DNA from 4 places in the Caballeronia eucalypticola genome. Region 1 is predicted to be linked to each of the others. Evidence: riboswitches for the same ligand, from Rfam matches in the RefSeq annotation. Region 1 holds a riboswitch; each other region holds the start of a gene.
The links. A riboswitch is a leader RNA that binds a small molecule or an ion and turns the genes downstream of it on or off. The one in region 1 is predicted to bind cobalamin.

Region 1 (4,464 bases):
GCCGGAATGCGTTGCCATACGAAACGCGCGCCGTATAAACAGGGGTGATCGCATAAGCCAGCGCGACATTGCCGGTATTGACCGACCGGCCCTGAATGATCTCGTGGCGCCCGGCCAGGAACAAAGAAAACGCACCGAGCGTCATCGATTGATGGAGTGAAAAGGCCGAATCGTTGCGTGTCGGCAGGCCCGTGGGAATATCGACTGGGAGGAAAGCTTGTTCACGGGTGAAGTCGTACGCGAGCTTGGTCTCGCCGGATACCGGCAGACTGAAGAGCGTGATTCCGCGTTCCTGATGGGTCAGCGAAGTCGATGTGCTGAGGCGCGTCGAGTCGATCTCATCGGTCGGAATGGCCGGGTCGTTCGCGTAGAGGAACTGACGGTCCGTGGCGTAACCGACAGACTGGTCAAACTGCGTGTACGGCGTGATGTCCAGATGAAATGCAGCGCCAGTCGTCAGTTGATGATCAAGCTGACGGTTGTCGCCGCCGGCATTGTCGTAGGACAGATCGGACCGGTGATACAGCGCGAATGTGGAGATCGACCAGTTGTCGCGCGCATAGCCGAGACGCGCATCAACGTCCTGAGCATGGTACGGATTGCGGCCATCCTCATGACCGTAAGCGCCAGGCTGGGTTGCATCGATTCCCGCAGTATTGTAGTCGTGCAGGCCCAGCGAATAAGTCAGCCCGGACAGTACCGAGAGCGGTCCCGTGGACGGAATACTGCCTGAGGTGCGGATCTGCGTATCGAATGTTTTGTTCGACCCGCCGCCTGTTGAGATCGTGGTCTGGTTGGGCTGGTTGGCTGCGTGGTTCGTGAAGAGTTGCACGACGCCACCCACCGCATCCGCGCCGAATGAAGCGGCCGCCGGCCCTGAAATCACTTCAACGCGATCAAAGGCGGAGGTCGGCAGATCGGCCCATGCGGCTTGTCCCGTAGTCGACGAACCAACGCGGATACCATCGATGAACACCGCGACCTGACTGCCTGATGAACCACGGATGCTGACGGAGGAAAGCGAGCCGGGGCCGCCGTTTTGTGAAATGGTCACGCCCGGCAGTGTTGCGAGGGCTTGCGTGATGCTCGGGTCACTTGGCGACAGGCGGTCGAGATCCGCGCGGGTGAGAACTTGTGTAGATGCATAGCGCTGATCGAACGATTGCGGCAAATGCTGCGTGTCACCGGTGACGACAATGTTCGGCAATGTGGCAGTGGACGGGAGCTGTTCCGGTTGCGGCAACGACGAATCGTCCGCGGCTTGTGCAACCTGCCATGCCGAAACCGTCAGCGCAGAGGTGAGGATGAAATGACGGAACTTCATACGGCGAAAACCTTGTTATGGGGAATACTGTAGGCATGCTGCGAACGAAAATGCAGCATGCCGGTTTTGGATGCCGGCATGACAAGACCCATGGTCTTTAGGGGGTCACTGCCCGGCCGCGGACGCCACGACCCGATGCTACAAGTCCGCTTCGACAGGGATCATCCTGCGAGCATGTACAGCGGTCAGGCATATTCTCGAAGCAACCAATGGGTTTTATCGCGAGGCTAATACCGGCTCATGCCTGAGTCGTTGACCTTGCCAGACGCGGCAAGCAGGCAACAGGGTTATCGACGCGAGGGTGGCTCGCCAACGCGTACCAAGCTGGGGAATCAAGGCAATGCCGCCTCGGCTGGATGCCCGGATGGCGGGCAGTATCGGTCATATGCTTATCTCCCGGGGAGTGCGCGCCCCAAAGTCGGAAAGAGGGATACGACGCCGAGGTCTGACTTCCGGTTTGCGATGAAACCGGTCTCAGTGGCGCGACCGCGCTGGATTTACACCAGCTTCCACGAGTCGTAAGCGCGCATTTTACTTCTGAAAACCCATCCAGCACTACCCGGTGAGGGTTATCAGGTCATCGGCCTTTTGCCCTGCTGCGACCAGGTCCGCTTTCGACGCGCCTGTATTGTTCAAACGTTTTTCACTGCGGCGCAGTCGATTGCGGAGACTCTTCGTGAAGCAGACATGCATGGACATGTTTTGCACATGTCATACCGATAACGTCACCTAGAATTTATGAAACATGCCGATTGAGATGCCGTGCGGATTGGCGCCGGCATAGGCCAGCGGCAAGCCTGAATTCGCCGATCCGGCCAGCGTATAAGACGCCTGATTGTGGTTGGTCAGATAAGAAATCGTGCTGTATACGCTGGTATTTTTAGAGAGATCATACTGAGCCAGCGCGGCAATCTGATTCGCATTGTTGCCAGCGGCGGTTTTATCATGCAACGCGGTATAGCCTAATGCCACGAATACACTCGGCGTGAATTGATATTTGCCGGAAACGCCGTAAACGTCCACGTTCAGATTGATATCCGTCCATCTGCTCGCGGCCCAACCGGCGTAAATCGTGGCCTTCTGGATGGTGTAAGAAGCGCCCACTTCCATGGCGGTATCGGTTGAGGAATTACTGGCGTTTTTCACAGCCTGCCATGCCACAGTAGCGGCGATCTGCCCACTGTTGTATTGAAGGTCGGCCTGATAGCCCGATCCTGCCGAGCGCAATCCTCCCGCGTCGCCAAAACCGGCGTAGACGCCTGCCTGCAAGCCTCCGATGACCGGCGATTGGTACGAGACGGTATTACTCGTGCGCACAACGTAGGTCATCATGTTGCTGAATCCGGACGCTTGAGTCGCGGCTCCAAATGCGTCCAGATAACCCTGATCGTAAAAGACCGGCGAGTTCTGGCGGCCCAGTCTCACCTCACCCCAATTACCCGATAACCCGACCCACGCCTGCCGGTTGAACATCTGGCCGGTAGAAGCGAATGAGCCGTCGTTCGGATTAAAGCCATTCTCGAGCTGGAAATTAACCTTGTTGCCGCCGCCGATATCCTCGGAGCCCTTTAGTCCAAAACGGCTGGCCCATTCGGAACTCGATCCAATGGCTGCGGTGTAATGATTGCCCGTGTTCACGTATTGAAAGAATTCGTCCACGATACCGTAGAGCGTCACGCCAGAATCTGCGTGGGCATAACTACACGACAACAACGCTGCACATGCAGCGTATCGACCCAGCTTCATAACCCCCCCGGTGATAAAAATATCGGAAGTGCCACGGCAGTGAACAAGTTACCTACCTATCCGCTCAAAAAAGTACATGTATGAACAGGATCAAAATGTAGGGTGCCATTTCTTGGCAGTCAAGCGATTTGAACGTAGGGGAAAATGCCTAGATGACGGCGAGAATAAGGGTACGTGAGGGGGCACGGCGTGCTCCCTGCCCGTTCCTCCGGCGCCGAACCGGGCGCCGGGCGCTGATGCGGGACTGAAAGGTAAGCCCGGCCATCGGCATGTTCGACGAATCCTGCAATGGTGCTTGGCCGTCGCGCGTCCTGGCCGGTCCTCTGGTAACGTAGTCGGCCAACGTGCTCCCGCTCACGAACCCACCGCATGGAAACAATCCCCCTTTCGGCCGCCCGTACCCTGCATCTGATCGCCCAAGGACTGCTTGCGCCGCCGCGCCGCAAGGCGACAAAACCAGACGTGCTGGACGCTATTCGCCGCATGGCGCAGTTGCAGATCGACACCATCCACGTGGTTGCTCGCAGTCCTTATCTTGTGTTGTTCAGCCGTGTTGGCGACTATCAACCGCAATGGCTCGACGAGCATCTGGCCGAGGGTTACCTGTTCGAATACTGGTCGCACGAGGCCTGCCTGGTGCCCATAGAGGACTACGGTCTGTTGCGTCACCGAATGCTCGATCCCGTAGGGATGGGCTGGAAATACGCGGCGGAGTGGCATGAGAAATATCGTGACGACATCGAGCGCCTGCTTGAGCAAATCCGTGAGAACGGCCCTATCCGCTCAGCCGATTTCGCTCGGGAAGGCGGCAACGGCGCGGGCTGGTGGGATTGGAAACCAGAGAAACGGCACCTGGAAGTGCTGTTCGCAACCGGCGAGTTGATGGTCGCCGAGCGACGCAATTTTCAACGGATCTACGATGTAACCGAACGCGTGCTGCCGCAGTGGAATGATTCGCGCGACCTGCCACCTGTCGAAACCGTTTCTCAGGAACTGCTCAAGCGCGCTTGTCGGGCGCTGGGCATTAGCCTGGCCGACTGGGTAGCCGACTATTACCGCATGCCGCGCCGTCCGTACACCTCGGCCTTACATGAGCTGGCCGATGCTGGTGAGTTGATACCCGTGCGCGTCGAGGACTGGAAGGCCGACGCGTTCGTGCATCGCGATCTGGCGGACAAGCTGGACGACGTGGTCGCCGGCCGCCTTGCTTCCACGGTGACCACGGTACTGTCACCATTCGATCCGGTGGTCTGGGACCGCAAGCGGGCGAGCACGTTGTTCGGATTCGATTACGTGATCGAGTGTTATACCCCTGCCGCAAAACGGAAGTACGGTTACTTCGTACTCCCAATCTTGCATCGCGGGCGCCTGATCGGACGGGTGGACGCGAAGGC
Region 2 (4,464 bases), on a different contig from region 1:
AAATGAGGTTGTGTTCAGCACCAGTGACACAGCGTGATCCGCGCAAAGCTGTTGCACGACCTCGCGACTCAACGGGTCTTTAAGCGACGCCATGGCGATCGGCAGCGGGTTGAGGCCTTGCGCCTCCAGGGCATCGATCAACGCATTGAAAACATCGGTATTGCCGGACTGCAAATGCGCCCGATAGAACAGCACCGCAACAACGGGCGCGCCTTGAACCCACTGCTCCTTCCAGTCGTCCACGATCGCGATCTGCCGCGCCGGATGATAGATTGCCACCGCTGGCAACGGGGTCGGTTCGTTCGCTTCACGCCCATATCCCAGCGCCCGGAACGCGATGCAACGCAGGAACGCTTCGGCATTCTTCGCGCCACCCTCACGCAGATAACGCCAAAGCTGATCGCACAACGCAGGCTCGGCTGTACTCTTCGCCACGAGATTCGCATCTTCCTGCAGGTCGCCCGAAAACATCACGAGCATCTGGCCATTGCGGCGCGCAAGCGTGGTGATGCTCTCGATCCCGTAGGGCCAATACGCTTCGCCGCCAAGATGATCGATAACGATCACGCGTGCATGTTTGAGCACGTCATCGACGTAAAAATCCACCGATGCCGGCTGGCGCAAGAACGCCTGGTTCGCCAGCCGGATCGCCGGGAAGTCCGCTTCCAGATTCGGCACGACACTGGCTAAAAGCGAGAGCGTGGTATCGGCGGAACTCAATATGACGACAGGTGCCGGCGTCTGGTCGATACGCATGACGCCGGCAGCGTCGTCGACAAAACCACCGGGCGTCGTGCGTAGCAGATGCATGGATCAGGCCTGCACGGGTGCGTTGGCGAGGGCGGCAGTCAGCGCTTGTTGCAGGCGCGGCTGGTCGAGATCCTCGCCAATCAACACGAAGCGGCTGATGCCTTCGAGAGCCTCCTTGCCGGTCCAACGGCGATCGAAGTAGGTGTCAAACCGCTGACCCACGCCCTGCACGACCAGCCGCATGGGCGTGCCCGGCAAAGCCGCGAAACCCTTCACGCGATAAATCGTGTTGGCATCCACCAGCGAGCGCAATGCCGCAATCACGGCCTCGCGCGACTCGACCCGTGCTTCGACCACGACTGAATCGAAGTCATCGTGGTGATGATCGACGTGGCCTTCGTCGTCGGCAGAACCATGATGGTCGACACGCAGATGAATCGTCGTCTCCGACGCTGCCTCCAGCCCGAGCAGCGCATGCAGATCAAGCTGCCCCATCTGCGCCGGTACGATCTTGACGCCGGCCGGAATCTCGCCGCGAATCAGCGTTTCCACCGCGCGCTGCTGCGTTTCATCGATCAAATCAGTCTTGTTGAGGACCACCAGATCCGCTGAAGCGAGTTGATCTTCGAACAACTCATGCAGCGGCGATTCGTGATCGAGATTCGGATCGGCGCGGCGTTGTGCATCCACTGCCTGGGGGTTAGCCGCGAACTGGCCGCTTGCCGCAGCGGGTCCATCGACCACCGTCACGACGGCATCCACGGTGAACGCATTCTTGATGGAGGGCCAGTTGAACGCCTGCACGAGCGGCTTGGGCAACGCAAGTCCGGAGGTCTCGATCAGCACGTGATCGATCTGATCGCGCCGCTCGACGAGCAGCTCCATCACGGGATAAAACTCTTCCTGCACCGTGCAGCAAAGACAGCCATTCGATAACTCGTACAGATTCGGCTGGTCCGTGACGCTTTCATCCTCGCAACCGATGGTGCAGCCCTTCAGGATTTCACCATCGATGCCCAGTTCGCCGAACTCGTTCACGATCACCGCAATCCGCAGCCCTTTCGCGTGTTGCAGGATGTGCCGCATCAGCGTGGTCTTGCCGCTGCCGAGGAAACCCGTGACCACCGTGACCGGGATTTTGCGCGTTTGCATCCGTTGCTCCGTTTTATCGATTGGCTGCTTGCTGCCGGAATGCGCGGCCCTTTTGCGACTCACGCGAGCATTGAAATGCGCGTGCGAATACGGCGATGCGGGACGGATATCCGGAAACAGCATGGTGAAAAGTGTCGAGCGTATGCCGCATCCCCGCGACATCGTCCGCTTCAGTGTTGACTCGTTCCGGCCGGTATCCGGGCTGGCGAAAGTGCCGCTTCACCTTCCCGCGTGGCATGGCCATGCAGTGGTTCTTGAAGCCGGCTTTATCGCGCTACATGACGTAAAACAGGGGTGAATCCACGTCGCGCGATTTTCGCTTACCGTTGCGGGGGCAGCGCAGGTTGGCATGGCCAGAGTTCCGGCAACGCTCCCTGCTTCCCGTTTAACTGCGCGCAGCAGAGACCGCGCGCGAGCACCAGAAAACTATCGCGAAGTCTAGGCTGATGGCTGATTAGCGTCAAGGTTCAGGCGGGGTACGCGTGGGGTATGCGCGGGGATCGCGTGGCGGTTAAAGGCCTGAAAGCCCAGCGCAACCCACACCCGCTGTGCTATCTTTGGCCCGCGTCTGGTGCTCACGCGCGCTTTTCCCGCGCGCGTAGGTGCTCACGCGCGCTTTTCCCGCGCGCGTAGTTAAACGGGAAACAGGATGCTGCACGCGCGTATTTTCAAGGTTCAACGCTTAAGACTTACGCTTGAGACCTCACGCGCAGTGTCGACAAAACCTGTGCTGTCCCCGCAACGGTAAGCGACCCGCGCGCGCATCGAATGACGCTCGTTCGACCCGCGCGCCCATTTCCTCCATAGCCACTGCTCCGCGGAGCGGGAAGGCGAGCGGAATGAGGTTGCTCAGCCCGGATACCGGCCAGTCGCCAAGTGGCGCGCTCTAAAAGCGCGCCGGACGCCACATCCGCGAGGGACGGATGAAGGACGCAATGCTTTTATCGACTGACATGAATCCAATTTTTCCGCGTCTGGCACCGCCCTCGCGCCGACCTTTACCTTTACGCGGGCCATCATGAGCGCATGGGTCATCGGCATAGGCTGCCGTCGCGGTGTCAGCGTCGAACAGATTCATGCTGCCGTATTCGCGGCGCTGGGAACGCGGCCACTGGCGGGCGCTCGCGCGCTGGCATCGATTGATAGCAAGAAAGACGAAACCGCGCTGCTCGAATTCGCCGCTCGCCACGGTTTGCCGCTGCATTTTTTCTCGAAGCAACGCATCGCGCAGGTTGAAACCGGCGCGTCGGAACGCGTTCAGGCGCTGCTTGGCATCGACGGTGTGTGCGAGCCGTGCGCGTTGCTCGCGTCGCGCAATGGCCGCATTGTCGCGCCGAAGACGGTGACCGATGGCGTGACTGTCGCTATCGCTGAAGACAATCTGAATCAACAGACTGACAACGAGACAACATCATGAAAACGGACGAAGAATCGCATCTGCGCATGACCCAGCGGCGCAAGGAAGGTCACGAGAAAAAGCAGGCCGCCGCATCGATAGAAAAGGGTCTGCTGATCGTCAATACAGGCACCGGCAAGGGCAAGACCACCGCGGCGTTCGGCATGGCCGTCCGTGTGCTCGGGCATGGCATGCGGCTCGGCGTGGTGCAGTTCATCAAAGGTGCATTACACACATCCGAGCGCGATTTCCTGGGCGCAATCGCGCACTGCGACTTCATCACCATGGGCGACGGCTACACGTGGGACACGCAGAATCGCGATGCCGATATTGCTACGGCTCGCAAAGGCTGGGACGCTGCGCGCACGATGATCGAAAGCGGCGAGTATCAAATGGTCGTGCTCGATGAACTGTGCACGGTGCTCAAATACGAGTACCTGCCCCTTGACGAAGTGCTCGCGGTGCTCACTGCGCGGCCCGAGATGCTGCATGTGGTCGTGACCGGCCGCCATGCGCCGGATGCGCTGATCGAAGCAGCAGATCTTGTGACGGAGATGCGCGCGATCAAGCATCCGTATCGCGAGCAAGGCGTCAAGGCACAACGCGGCGTCGAGTTCTGACGTGCGCGCCTGCCCCGCTTTATTCATCAGCGCGCCCGCGTCGAACCAGGGCAAGACCACCGTCACCGCGGGACTCGCTCGCTATTACGCGCGGCATGGCCTGCGAGTGCGGGTCTTCAAGACCGGTCCCGACTTCCTCGATCCGATGATCCTGGAGCGCGCGTCCGGCGCGCCGGTGTATTCGCTGCATTTGTGGATGGTGGGTGAAAGCGGCTGCCGCGCGCTGCTCGCAAAAGCCGCGCAGGAAGCCGATTTGATCCTGATCGAAGGCGTGATGGGCCTCTTCGACGGCACGCCCAGCAGCGCCGATCTCGCCACCACGTTCGGCGTGCCGGTGCTCGCTGTGATCGGCGCGCACGGCATGGCGCAGACCTTCGGAGCAATGGCGTTTGGACTCGCGCGCTATCGCGCTGACCTGCCGTTTCACGGCGTGCTTGCCAATCGCGTGGCGTCGGCACGGCATGCGCAAATGCTGAGCGAATCCATTCCCGAAGGCATTCGATATTGCGGGCATCTGTCGAGCACCGACGACATTGCGCTCCCCGG
Region 3 (4,464 bases), on a different contig from region 1:
TGAGTCTTGTCGGCGAGCGCAGATGCCAGGCATCGGATCACGATGCCCGCCGCGCACAAGGCGACAATCGGCGTGTTGCGCGCATAGAGTTCGCGCAGGTGCAAGCCCAGTTCGGTAAACGTAACATCGCCCTGCACGCGGCTTGCGAGTCCATGAATGAGCGAACCCGGATACCGCGCCTGGATGCTGCGAGCGGTATCAACCGCGCCCGTGCCCAGCACCACGATTGCTACGGGAACCTGATCGCTCAACTCGCTCACGCCTGCCATTTTTCCCCCGGCACGACGAGCAGCGAGAAGTAGGGCGACGCCATGGGATCGACTTCTTCCAGCGGCACGATGCGCTGGTTCGCCATGGTCGCGCGTTCGACGTAAAGCGCGCGTTTATCGAGTCCGAGTTCGGTCAGCACGCGTCGTACCTTATCGAAGTTGCGGCCCAGTTTCATGATCACGGCGGCATCGGCGGTGGCGAGACGTTGCCTGAGATCGGCTTCCGGCAGCACGCCCGATAACACCGACAAGCTTTGGTTCCGATACACAAGCGGCACGCCAAGCACGGCAACCCCGCCGAGCATGGAACACACGCCGGGCACGACATGCGCTTCGAATCGTTCGGACAGCCGGTCATGCAGATACATGTACGAGCCGTAGAAGAACGGATCGCCTTCGCAGATCACGGCTACATCGCGGCCGGCTTCTAGATGATCCGCGATGCGCAGGGCGGATTCATCGTAGAAGTCGCCGATGATCGTTTCATAGCAGAGCGGCGGTTCAAGCGCTTCTGTTGTGACGGGATAAACCAGCGGCATGCGGGTTTGCGTCTCTTTCAAATGCACTTCGATAATGCCGAACGCGTTGCCTCTCTTGCCCTTTGCCACGAAGTAAGCGACCACCGCAGCCGAGGTCAGCAAGCGCAGTGCCTTTACTGTGATCAGCTCGGGGTCACCGGGGCCGACACCGAGTCCATAGAGGCGTCCGCTCATCTATTCGGTCTCCGTTGCCAGCGCGTTCACGGCAGCGGCCGCCATCGCGCTGCCGCCACGCCGGCCGCGCAATGCGACGAATGGCACGCCGCGGCTATCGGCGGCAAGCAGCGCTTTCGATTCTGCCGCGCCGATAAACCCCACGGGGAAGCCCAGGATCAGCGCGGGTCTGGGCGCGCCTGCGTCGAGCATGTCGAGCAGATGAAAGAGTGCAGTGGGCGCATTACCGATCACGACCACACTGCCTTCAAGATCTGGTTGCCACAGCTCGAGCGCGGCAGCGGAGCGCGTGTTGCCGAGTGCGCGAGCGCGTTCAGGCACGGAAGGATCGTTGAGCGTGCAGATCACGCGGTTATCCGCCGGCAGTCTCGCGCGCGTGATGCCTTCGGCGACCATGCGGGCATCGCAGAGAATAGAAGAGCCTTTGCTGAGCGCCAGGCGGCCTGCCGTGCCCGCGCCGTGAGAGAACACGAGGTCGTCGATGACGTCTGTCATGCCGCATGCGTGGATCACGCGCACGGCAAGTTTCTCGAGATCGGTGGGAATGGCCGAGAGGTTGGCCTCGGCGCGAATGGTCGCAAACGACGCGCGATAAATCGCCTGGCCGTCGCGAATGTAGTCAAGCATCAAGGTGACTCCGGGCTAGCCAGCGGGCTGCCTGTTCAATGGTGAGATGGCGCGCGAGGGGCTCAGGTGCGTTGCCGTAGAGATCGTAGCGGCCGGGTGCAACAGCCAGCAAGGTGGTATCGACGCGATGTGCCGCCGCGCATGAGCGCGCGCAACCGCTTAGGTGTACGTCGCCCGTGGGCGGCATTGACCGAGCGAGAAGTCGCGCGTCAGTTTTAGTATCGGTAAAACTTTTTGCGCAGCCTGGCGAACCCGCACACGCAATCAGGCGCGCGAAGGGTTCGTCGGGGTTCGTCGCGAGACCGAGTGCGGCGAGTTGTGCAACGACCGTTTGGGCATTAGCAGAAGGCACGTCGAGCAGCATGACGCTTTGCCAGGGCGTCATGCGTAATCGTGGCGCAAGATCGGCGAGCGCAAGCAGTGTTGCGGCATCCAGGCGCCCAAGCGGCACTTGCGCACCGACACACACGCTGTCGCCCATCTCTTGACGATGCACGCCGAAACGCAGCTTTGCATCGGAGGCGGGACGTCGCCAATGCTCAACGTCATGATCCAAAGCAAAGCCAAGCTTCTCCTGCGCGCGGCCAAGAATGTCTTCGATGGAATATGTCGTCAGCAGATCACGCATCCTGGTCTGCCAGGGCTGAGCAAGATCGAGGAAGGTATGCAGCAGCGCAATAACGAGTTCAGGGACGTGCCCGGTTTTCACCGCAGCCAACGCAGGCGCATCGTTTTCAAATTGGGGTGGACACCCCGCGAGCCCAAATACAAACCGTTCCGCCGATACCACTGAAAGCCATACATCGTGAGGATGGTCGAGCATGGCAAGGCGCTCGCCCCCGTCGACCATCAACGCAAATTTTGGCGATAGCTGATGCAAACGCACGTCACGCTGCATCTGCCCGATCAATGTGGAAACGAGTGGGACGACATCGAGCAAGGCGTGCGAATCGAGGCCCGCCAGCGGACTGGACATGACGTTACGCTGGTCGTCGGAATCGGGGGTGTCGGGACCGAGCCCTGCATTGACGAGCCGCGAGACGAGCGCTTCCTGCGCGTCTGTCTCTTCAGTGACGCCGCGAATCTGGAGATTCGCGCGATTGGTTGCATCGATGAAACCGGAACCGAATTCGAGCGACACTTGCGTCACGACACGCGCCTGCGCTGCGCTCAGCTCGCCCCTTACGAGACGAATGCGGCACAGGCCGCCGTCGCGTGCAGGCACGATCCGCATCAGACCGGGACACGCCGATGGCCGTGATGCTTGGGATGATGCGTGCGCTAATCCGCGTACAGTAGTGAGTGGTTCGTTCAAAGCGTGACCCGTCCGGTCTCGCGCGGCGCCCGAGCATGCCGGACCCTTTCACGGGATGGCACGTTCGCGGCATCGGTACACCCCGCCCGATGTTGGCTTGCACGAAGAATTGCGGTCGGCAGGTCTCTTGGCTTGCAGGTCGTCATCCGTACCGGCCTTCCCAGTCGAAACCAGTGGCAGTGGAGCGCGGACTCGCTGCGTACAATTGCGGGGGCAGCCACAGTTCTGCTGTGTTCCCTGTTAGGCCCGTAAGGGCACCGACTAACCGCGCTATTATGCCCGTTTTTGCAGCGGCTAAAGCGCGCAGGCGTCAGGCCGTACGTGCTTTAGCCGCATAGTGCCGGCCGCGTTGCAGACGAGGCGCGAGCAGTGAATGAGTGAGTGAACGAGTTGGAAAATAGATCAGAGGACCGGCAGATGTCACCGTGGTTGACCGTGTTGGGGATCGGGGAGGATGGCTGGCGCGGACTGAGCCGGCAAGCGCGCCAGGCGCTGCTGGCAGCCGATACTATTTTCGGCGGCGCGCGTCATCTCGCGTTGTTACCCGCGCGGATAGGCGGCGAACGTCGCGCATGGCCTGCGCCGTTTACGATCGCGCCCGTGCTCGAATATCGTCACGGACGCAAACAGGTGTGCGTTCTCGCAAGCGGCGACCCGATGATGTACGGCGTTGGCTCGACTTTCGCCCGCGAACTGACTGCCGATGAATTCTGCGTGGTGCCCGCGCCGTCTTCGTTATCGCTTGCCGCCGCGCGTTTGCACTGGGGGCTGCAGGACGTCGCGGTAGTCTCGCTGGTCGGGCGCCCGGTCGCGGCCCTCGAAACGCAGCTCCATCACGGCGCGCGCCTTTTCGTTCTGAGCAGCAACGCCGCGAGTCCCGGCGTGGTCGCGCAATTGCTGACCACGCGCGGTTTCGGCGCGAGCCGGCTGAGCGTATTCGAGCACCTGGGTGGCGAGCGCGAGCGTCGTATCGACAGCGTGGCCAGTGCGTGGACGGCAAGCGAAGTGGCCGCGCTGAATCTGGTGGCGATCGAATGCATCGCGGAAAACCACGCGCGGCGCTTGCCCCTGACGCCCGGTCTTCCCGACGACGCTTACCAGCACGACGGGCAGCTCACGAAGCGCGATGTCCGCGCGATCACGCTGGCACGGCTTGCTCCCGAGCCCGGCGAACTGCTGTGGGACGTGGGTGCGGGATGCGGGTCGATTGGTATCGAATGGATGCGCGCGCATCCGGGTTGCCGTGCCATCGCGATCGAAGCGAACGGCCAGCGTCAACGCCTGATCGAACATAATCGCGACGCGCTCGGCGTACCCGGACTGCAACTGGTCGAGGGCGAAGCGCCTGACGCGTTGGCCGGACTTCCTGAGCCCGACGCGATTTTTATCGGCGGAGGCGTGACCGTGCCGGAGATGCTTGATACGTGCTGGTCTCATCTGAAGAAAGGCGGCCGGATGATAGTCAATGCAGTCACGATCCAGAGCGAGATGACGCTGGTCGCATGGCGCGCGCTTCACGGCGGCGAGATGACGCGTATCA
Region 4 (4,464 bases), on a different contig from region 1:
GAGAACCAGTACTTCAGGATCTGCACGCCGCTGCGCGCCAGCATCTTTTCGAATTCCGGCACTGAGCGAAAGAACTCTTCGTACTCGGCATCGGTACAGAAATTCATCACGCGTTCCACGCCCGCCCGGTTGTACCAGCTGCGGTCGAACAGCACGATCTCGCCGCCCGCCGGCAGATGCGAGACATAACGCTGGAAATACCATTGCGTGCGTTCGCGATTGTTCGGTGCGGGCAAGGCAGCGACCCGGCAAACCCGTGGATTCAGCCGCTGCGTGATGCGCTTGATTGCGCCACCCTTGCCGGCGGCGTCGCGTCCTTCAAAGATCACCACGAGCCGGTGGCCGCTGGCGACAACCCAGTCCTGCAGCTTGACGAGTTCACCTTGCAGGCGGAACAGTTCGCGAAAGTAGATCTTGCGCTGCTCGCGTGCTTCGGCGGAAAGCGCGCTGTCGCCATCGAGGATACGGTCGTCGACTTCCATCTCGAGTTCTTCGTCGTAGCTGTCAATCAGGTCTTCTTCGAAGCGGCGCTGTTTATCCTGCGAAATCATGGGAAGCTCCGTTTGGTTGGGCGTATTGACCGCGTTGACTCGTCCCTGCAGGCAATACAAAACCGGCAATCCTGCAAATTATCGATTATCCGGCGCGATAATTTCAGGAATGTTACGACAGGGCCGTCGAAAGCGGAGCCGATGGTCAGACGAATGATCCACGTTTGTCCGGGCATCGCGGGTATCGTGCTTAGGGTGCACAAGCGGGCGGCATGCGATATGCGCAAGCTATACGTCGAGCGGTATTGCATCTTCACACCTTACGCACCTGGTCTGGAAACAAGAAACGGCATGCAAATCTCATCCTTTGGCACACGGCGCCCGTCGAGGGCGGAGCGCTGGGCACCGTCCATCTATTTCGTGGTCGGGCAACTCGGCTGGTTTGCGTGTGTACTGAGCGCTGCACACGACGTCCCATGGATGGGCGTCGCCACAGCCGTCATGCTCGTCGCCATCCATCTGGCGCGGGTCGAGCGGCCGCTGACAGAGTTCAAGCTACTGGTCAGTGTAGTAGCGATGGGCGCAATCTGGGAGAGCCTGCCGGTTCTCAGCGGACTGCTGGCGTACCCCAACGGCATGATATTGCCCGGCGCTGCACCTTACTGGATCCTTGCATTGTGGGCGCTGTTTGCCGCTCAATTCAACACAACGTTCGGCTGGCTCAAACAACGCGTACTGCTTGCTTCGGTGCTCGGCGCCATTGCCGGACCGATGTCGTTTCGCGCCGGCGCAGCGCTCGGCGCGGTTCGCTTCGTGCATCCGCTGCCCGCGATGATCTTGCTGGCTATCGGCTGGGCGATCCTGATGCCGCTGCTGATCGTGTTCTCACGGCGGTGGGATGGGGTGCACTGAGCGGTGCGTCCCGATTCGTCTTTAGCGTACTCATCCAACCTGGAATAATCCTTGCTATTTATCCCCGCAGTGATCCGAGGAATATTTCAGGGCTTGATTGATGACCAGTCGAAACGAGTTTGAACTGAGTGAATTGAGAAGCGCGGATTGGCGCGCCCAATCCGATGTAGCGACCATTGCAAAACAGGCGTGGACAGATGCCATTCCGGTCGCCACGCCAACGGGGTCTTCGCGCTCGACGCCACCGGCGACCTACTTTATATCGGTGCTCGAATTAGCGACCGGCGAGAAGCTCGGCAATGGTGAACGGCTTCGCGCCATCGCTATTCTTGAAGCGCATTTCGCGGCGGGCCGCCCCCGCACGCTGAAAGAAGCGGTCAGGATCTGCGCAGGCGCGATCGACTCTTCGACGCTGCAGCGGATGGCACGCGGCGCCGCAGACTGACGCACGCCAGCGAAGACGACGGTGGTTTTATCACACGAAAGATTTGCATCGAAGACGCCATGCGTCGCCTGAGCGGGTCAGTGTGATGGCCGAAAGCGGCTCCAGGTCCATGCAATAGACTGCAGTCAGGGGTGCGTCCAGGACTGTGGCCAGCACGGTCTTCACTACGATGGCATGCGTCACGACCAGCGTGACTCCGGCCTCCCGATTGTTCTTCAGTGCGCTGCGAACCCTTGTTTGAAGGGCTTCCAGACTCTCGCCTCCATGCGCCATGCTTCCCGGTTCGGAAAGCCATGCGCCCAAACCCTCCGCATCTTCATCATGGATCTCGCGGATTGAGCGGCCTTGCCATCGACCGTAATCAAGATCGCGCCATGAGGTGTCGACACTCGCTGTAATGTTGAACGTGTGACCCGTTTGCATGGCCGCGTCTGCCGGGCTTGTGACGACACGATCCGGACGAAACGCCGAAGCAAGTTGCGGGAGACGGGGTAACTCCGATTCATCAATAGCGTCGCCTATTTTCGGAAACGAGCCGGTTTTCATCGCGCGCGTAGTTGCGTGACACAGCAAGATAAGTTCAGTTTTCATGGCTCTCGATTAACGGATTGCTTTACATTCCACCAACTCATTTTAGAATGGCAAGCTTGCAGCGCGAGGAAGCCGGTGAAAACCCGGCACGGTCGCGCCACTGTGAGCAGATATTCCTATCTGCAAGTCAGACCCCCGCTGCAGCCTTTCTTTTGTCTTACGGGACGCGTATTCCCTTGGAGTCGTTCATGAACCGCCCTGCCACATCCGCCAGTTTCTCCGGCATCAATCCCGCATTTGATGCACCCGTGCCCATTCCGGTGCGCGAAGTGTTGCCCTGGGCTATCTTTATTGGCTTGCTTGCGCTGCTCGCGATTTATTTTGTCGGCGCCGAACAGGGCGCGACGTCGATCTTCCAGGGCATGTACATCCACGAGTTCGTCCACGACGGTCGCCATCTGCTCGGCTTTCCCTGCCACTGAGAACGACATGATCCGAAACCTTTTGATACGCGGCATGATCGCGGGACTAGTCGCGGGCCTGCTCGGCTTTTGCGTGGCCAAGACCTTTGGTGAACCTGCAGTTGAACGGGCGATTGCTTTTGAGTCGCAGCAGGAAAAGCTGCACGAGCAAGCGGAAGCGGCGGCGGGGCATCAGCACGATCCCGCCGACGACGTCGAACTTGTCAGTCGCGGCACGCAAGCGGGACTAGGTTTGCTGACCGGTGTTTGCGTGTTCGGGACAGCACTGGGCGGCCTGTTCTCGCTCGTGTTCGCCTTCTCGTATGCTCGGATGGGCGTTTTGCGCGCACGCGGCACGTCGGCATTGCTCGGTTTGTTCGGCTTCGTGACGGTTGCGATTGTGCCGTTCCTCAAGTACCCGCCTAATCCGCCATCCGTAGGCAATCCTGACACCATCGGCGCACGGACCGCGTTGTTTTTCGGCATGGTCGCGATCTCGCTGATCGTGGCGGTGTTTGCTGTTCGGCTGCAGCGCCGTTTGCAAACGCGTCATGGCAACTGGAACGCGGTACTGGTTTCGATTGCTGTGTATATCGTGCTGATGGCGCTGGCGTACCTTGCGTTGCCGCCGATTGATGAAGTGCCGAGGCTGTTCTCGGCCACGCTGCTGTGGAAATTCCGCGTGGCCGCGATTGGTATTCAAGCGGTGATCTGGACCACGCTCGGCTTGCTCTTCGGTGCGCTTGCACATCGCGAGTTGGAGAAGGTGCCGGCACGGCGGATTGCTTCGGCTTGAGCTTTTCGCGAGCGGAGACTCAATGAGGGGCGGCTTGCGGGCCGCCCCTTTTTTATCGCGCTGTCTTGCGTGCAAGGAGGGTATCGAACAGCGCGAGCTTGTCGGTATCGGCCATGGTCTTCCATGCCTTGATTTCTTCACGGCTTCTGAAGCAGCCTTCGCAATGACCGGTGGTTTTGTCGAGCCGGCATACGTCCGTGCAGGGTGAGCCCACGGGTTCAAGCCGTCTGGCGCGCTCAATAGTGAACGTGAGTTCAAGCGGTACTTTTATTTCGGTAGGCATTTCCATCGGGGTAATTGTCATAGCATTTCGCCGCGAAAGAGGGCGGCTGCTACCGCCGGATTCGTCGGCCAGTAAGTGTGCATGTAGGTTGCGGTGATCGGGCCGTGACGGTAAATCGCTTCGCCTTCCACGCCCGTGGTGGCATGCGTCGCGGTGAGCGCTGGCAGCATGGAAGTGGTCATCGACGAGTAGTGGAAGGTGTGGCCGGTGTGAGTGCCGTGGCGGCTTTCAACACGTTGCATCGCGAGCCGGGCCAGGCGCTTTTGCATCTTCGCGTGGCCGGGCAGGAGACCGAGCATCGTATGCTGCGAGCCCTCTATGTCCGTCAGCGAATCGAGCAGATACAGCATGCCGCCGCATTCCGCGACCACCGCTTTACCTGCGCCACTATGCGCACGAATTGAGGCGGCGCTGACTGCGTTCGCGGCGAGTTGAACGGCGTGCAATTCCGGATATCCACCCGGCAGATAAAGCGCATCGGCATGCGCGGGAACGGGTTCATCGGCGAGGGGTGAGAAGGGCGCGAGCGTTGCGCCCATCGACGT

Region 2: it holds a riboswitch for cobalamin, as region 1 does, so the genes downstream of both, ACMX25_RS24730 (cobalamin biosynthesis protein) here and ACMX25_RS28040 (TonB-dependent receptor domain-containing protein) in region 1, are expected to answer to the same signal.
Region 3: it holds a riboswitch for cobalamin, as region 1 does, so the genes downstream of both, cobG (precorrin-3B synthase) here and ACMX25_RS28040 (TonB-dependent receptor domain-containing protein) in region 1, are expected to answer to the same signal.
Region 4: it holds a riboswitch for cobalamin, as region 1 does, so the genes downstream of both, ACMX25_RS24755 (CbtB domain-containing protein) here and ACMX25_RS28040 (TonB-dependent receptor domain-containing protein) in region 1, are expected to answer to the same signal.

What each region holds. Positions count from the first base shown of each region.
Region 1 is NZ_JBLKRU010000031.1:3,396-7,859, forward strand. It holds gene ACMX25_RS28040 (TonB-dependent receptor domain-containing protein) at 1-1,324, opposite strand, end outside; adenosylcobalamin (AdoCbl) riboswitch at 1,756-1,845, opposite strand; gene ACMX25_RS28045 (porin) at 2,054-3,070, opposite strand; gene ACMX25_RS28050 (winged helix-turn-helix domain-containing protein) at 3,440-4,464, shown strand, end outside.
Region 2 is NZ_JBLKRU010000024.1:14,387-18,850, forward strand. It holds gene cobN (cobaltochelatase subunit CobN) at 1-810, opposite strand, end outside; gene cobW (cobalamin biosynthesis protein CobW) at 814-1,902, opposite strand; cobalamin riboswitch at 2,074-2,340, opposite strand; cobalamin riboswitch at 2,486-2,786, shown strand; gene ACMX25_RS24730 (cobalamin biosynthesis protein) at 2,921-3,319, shown strand; gene cobO (cob(I)yrinic acid a,c-diamide adenosyltransferase) at 3,316-3,918, shown strand; gene ACMX25_RS24740 (cobyrinate a,c-diamide synthase) at 3,920-4,464, shown strand, end outside.
Region 3 is NZ_JBLKRU010000024.1:3,866-8,329, reverse strand. It holds gene cobJ (precorrin-3B C(17)-methyltransferase) at 1-269, opposite strand, end outside; gene ACMX25_RS24700 (precorrin-2 C(20)-methyltransferase) at 257-982, opposite strand; gene ACMX25_RS24695 (precorrin-8X methylmutase) at 983-1,609, opposite strand; gene cobG (precorrin-3B synthase) at 1,602-2,843, opposite strand; cobalamin riboswitch at 3,025-3,201, opposite strand; gene cbiE (precorrin-6y C5,15-methyltransferase (decarboxylating) subunit CbiE) at 3,342-4,464, shown strand, end outside.
Region 4 is NZ_JBLKRU010000024.1:19,077-23,540, reverse strand. It holds gene ppk2 (polyphosphate kinase 2) at 1-551, opposite strand, end outside; gene ACMX25_RS24770 (DUF2878 domain-containing protein) at 843-1,403, shown strand; gene ACMX25_RS24765 (hypothetical protein) at 1,504-1,848, shown strand; gene ACMX25_RS24760 (histidine phosphatase family protein) at 1,879-2,439, opposite strand; adenosylcobalamin (AdoCbl) riboswitch at 2,479-2,627, shown strand; gene ACMX25_RS24755 (CbtB domain-containing protein) at 2,628-2,861, shown strand; gene ACMX25_RS24750 (CbtA family protein) at 2,869-3,636, shown strand; gene ACMX25_RS24745 (DUF1289 domain-containing protein) at 3,689-3,940, opposite strand; gene ACMX25_RS24740 (cobyrinate a,c-diamide synthase) at 3,937-4,464, opposite strand, start outside.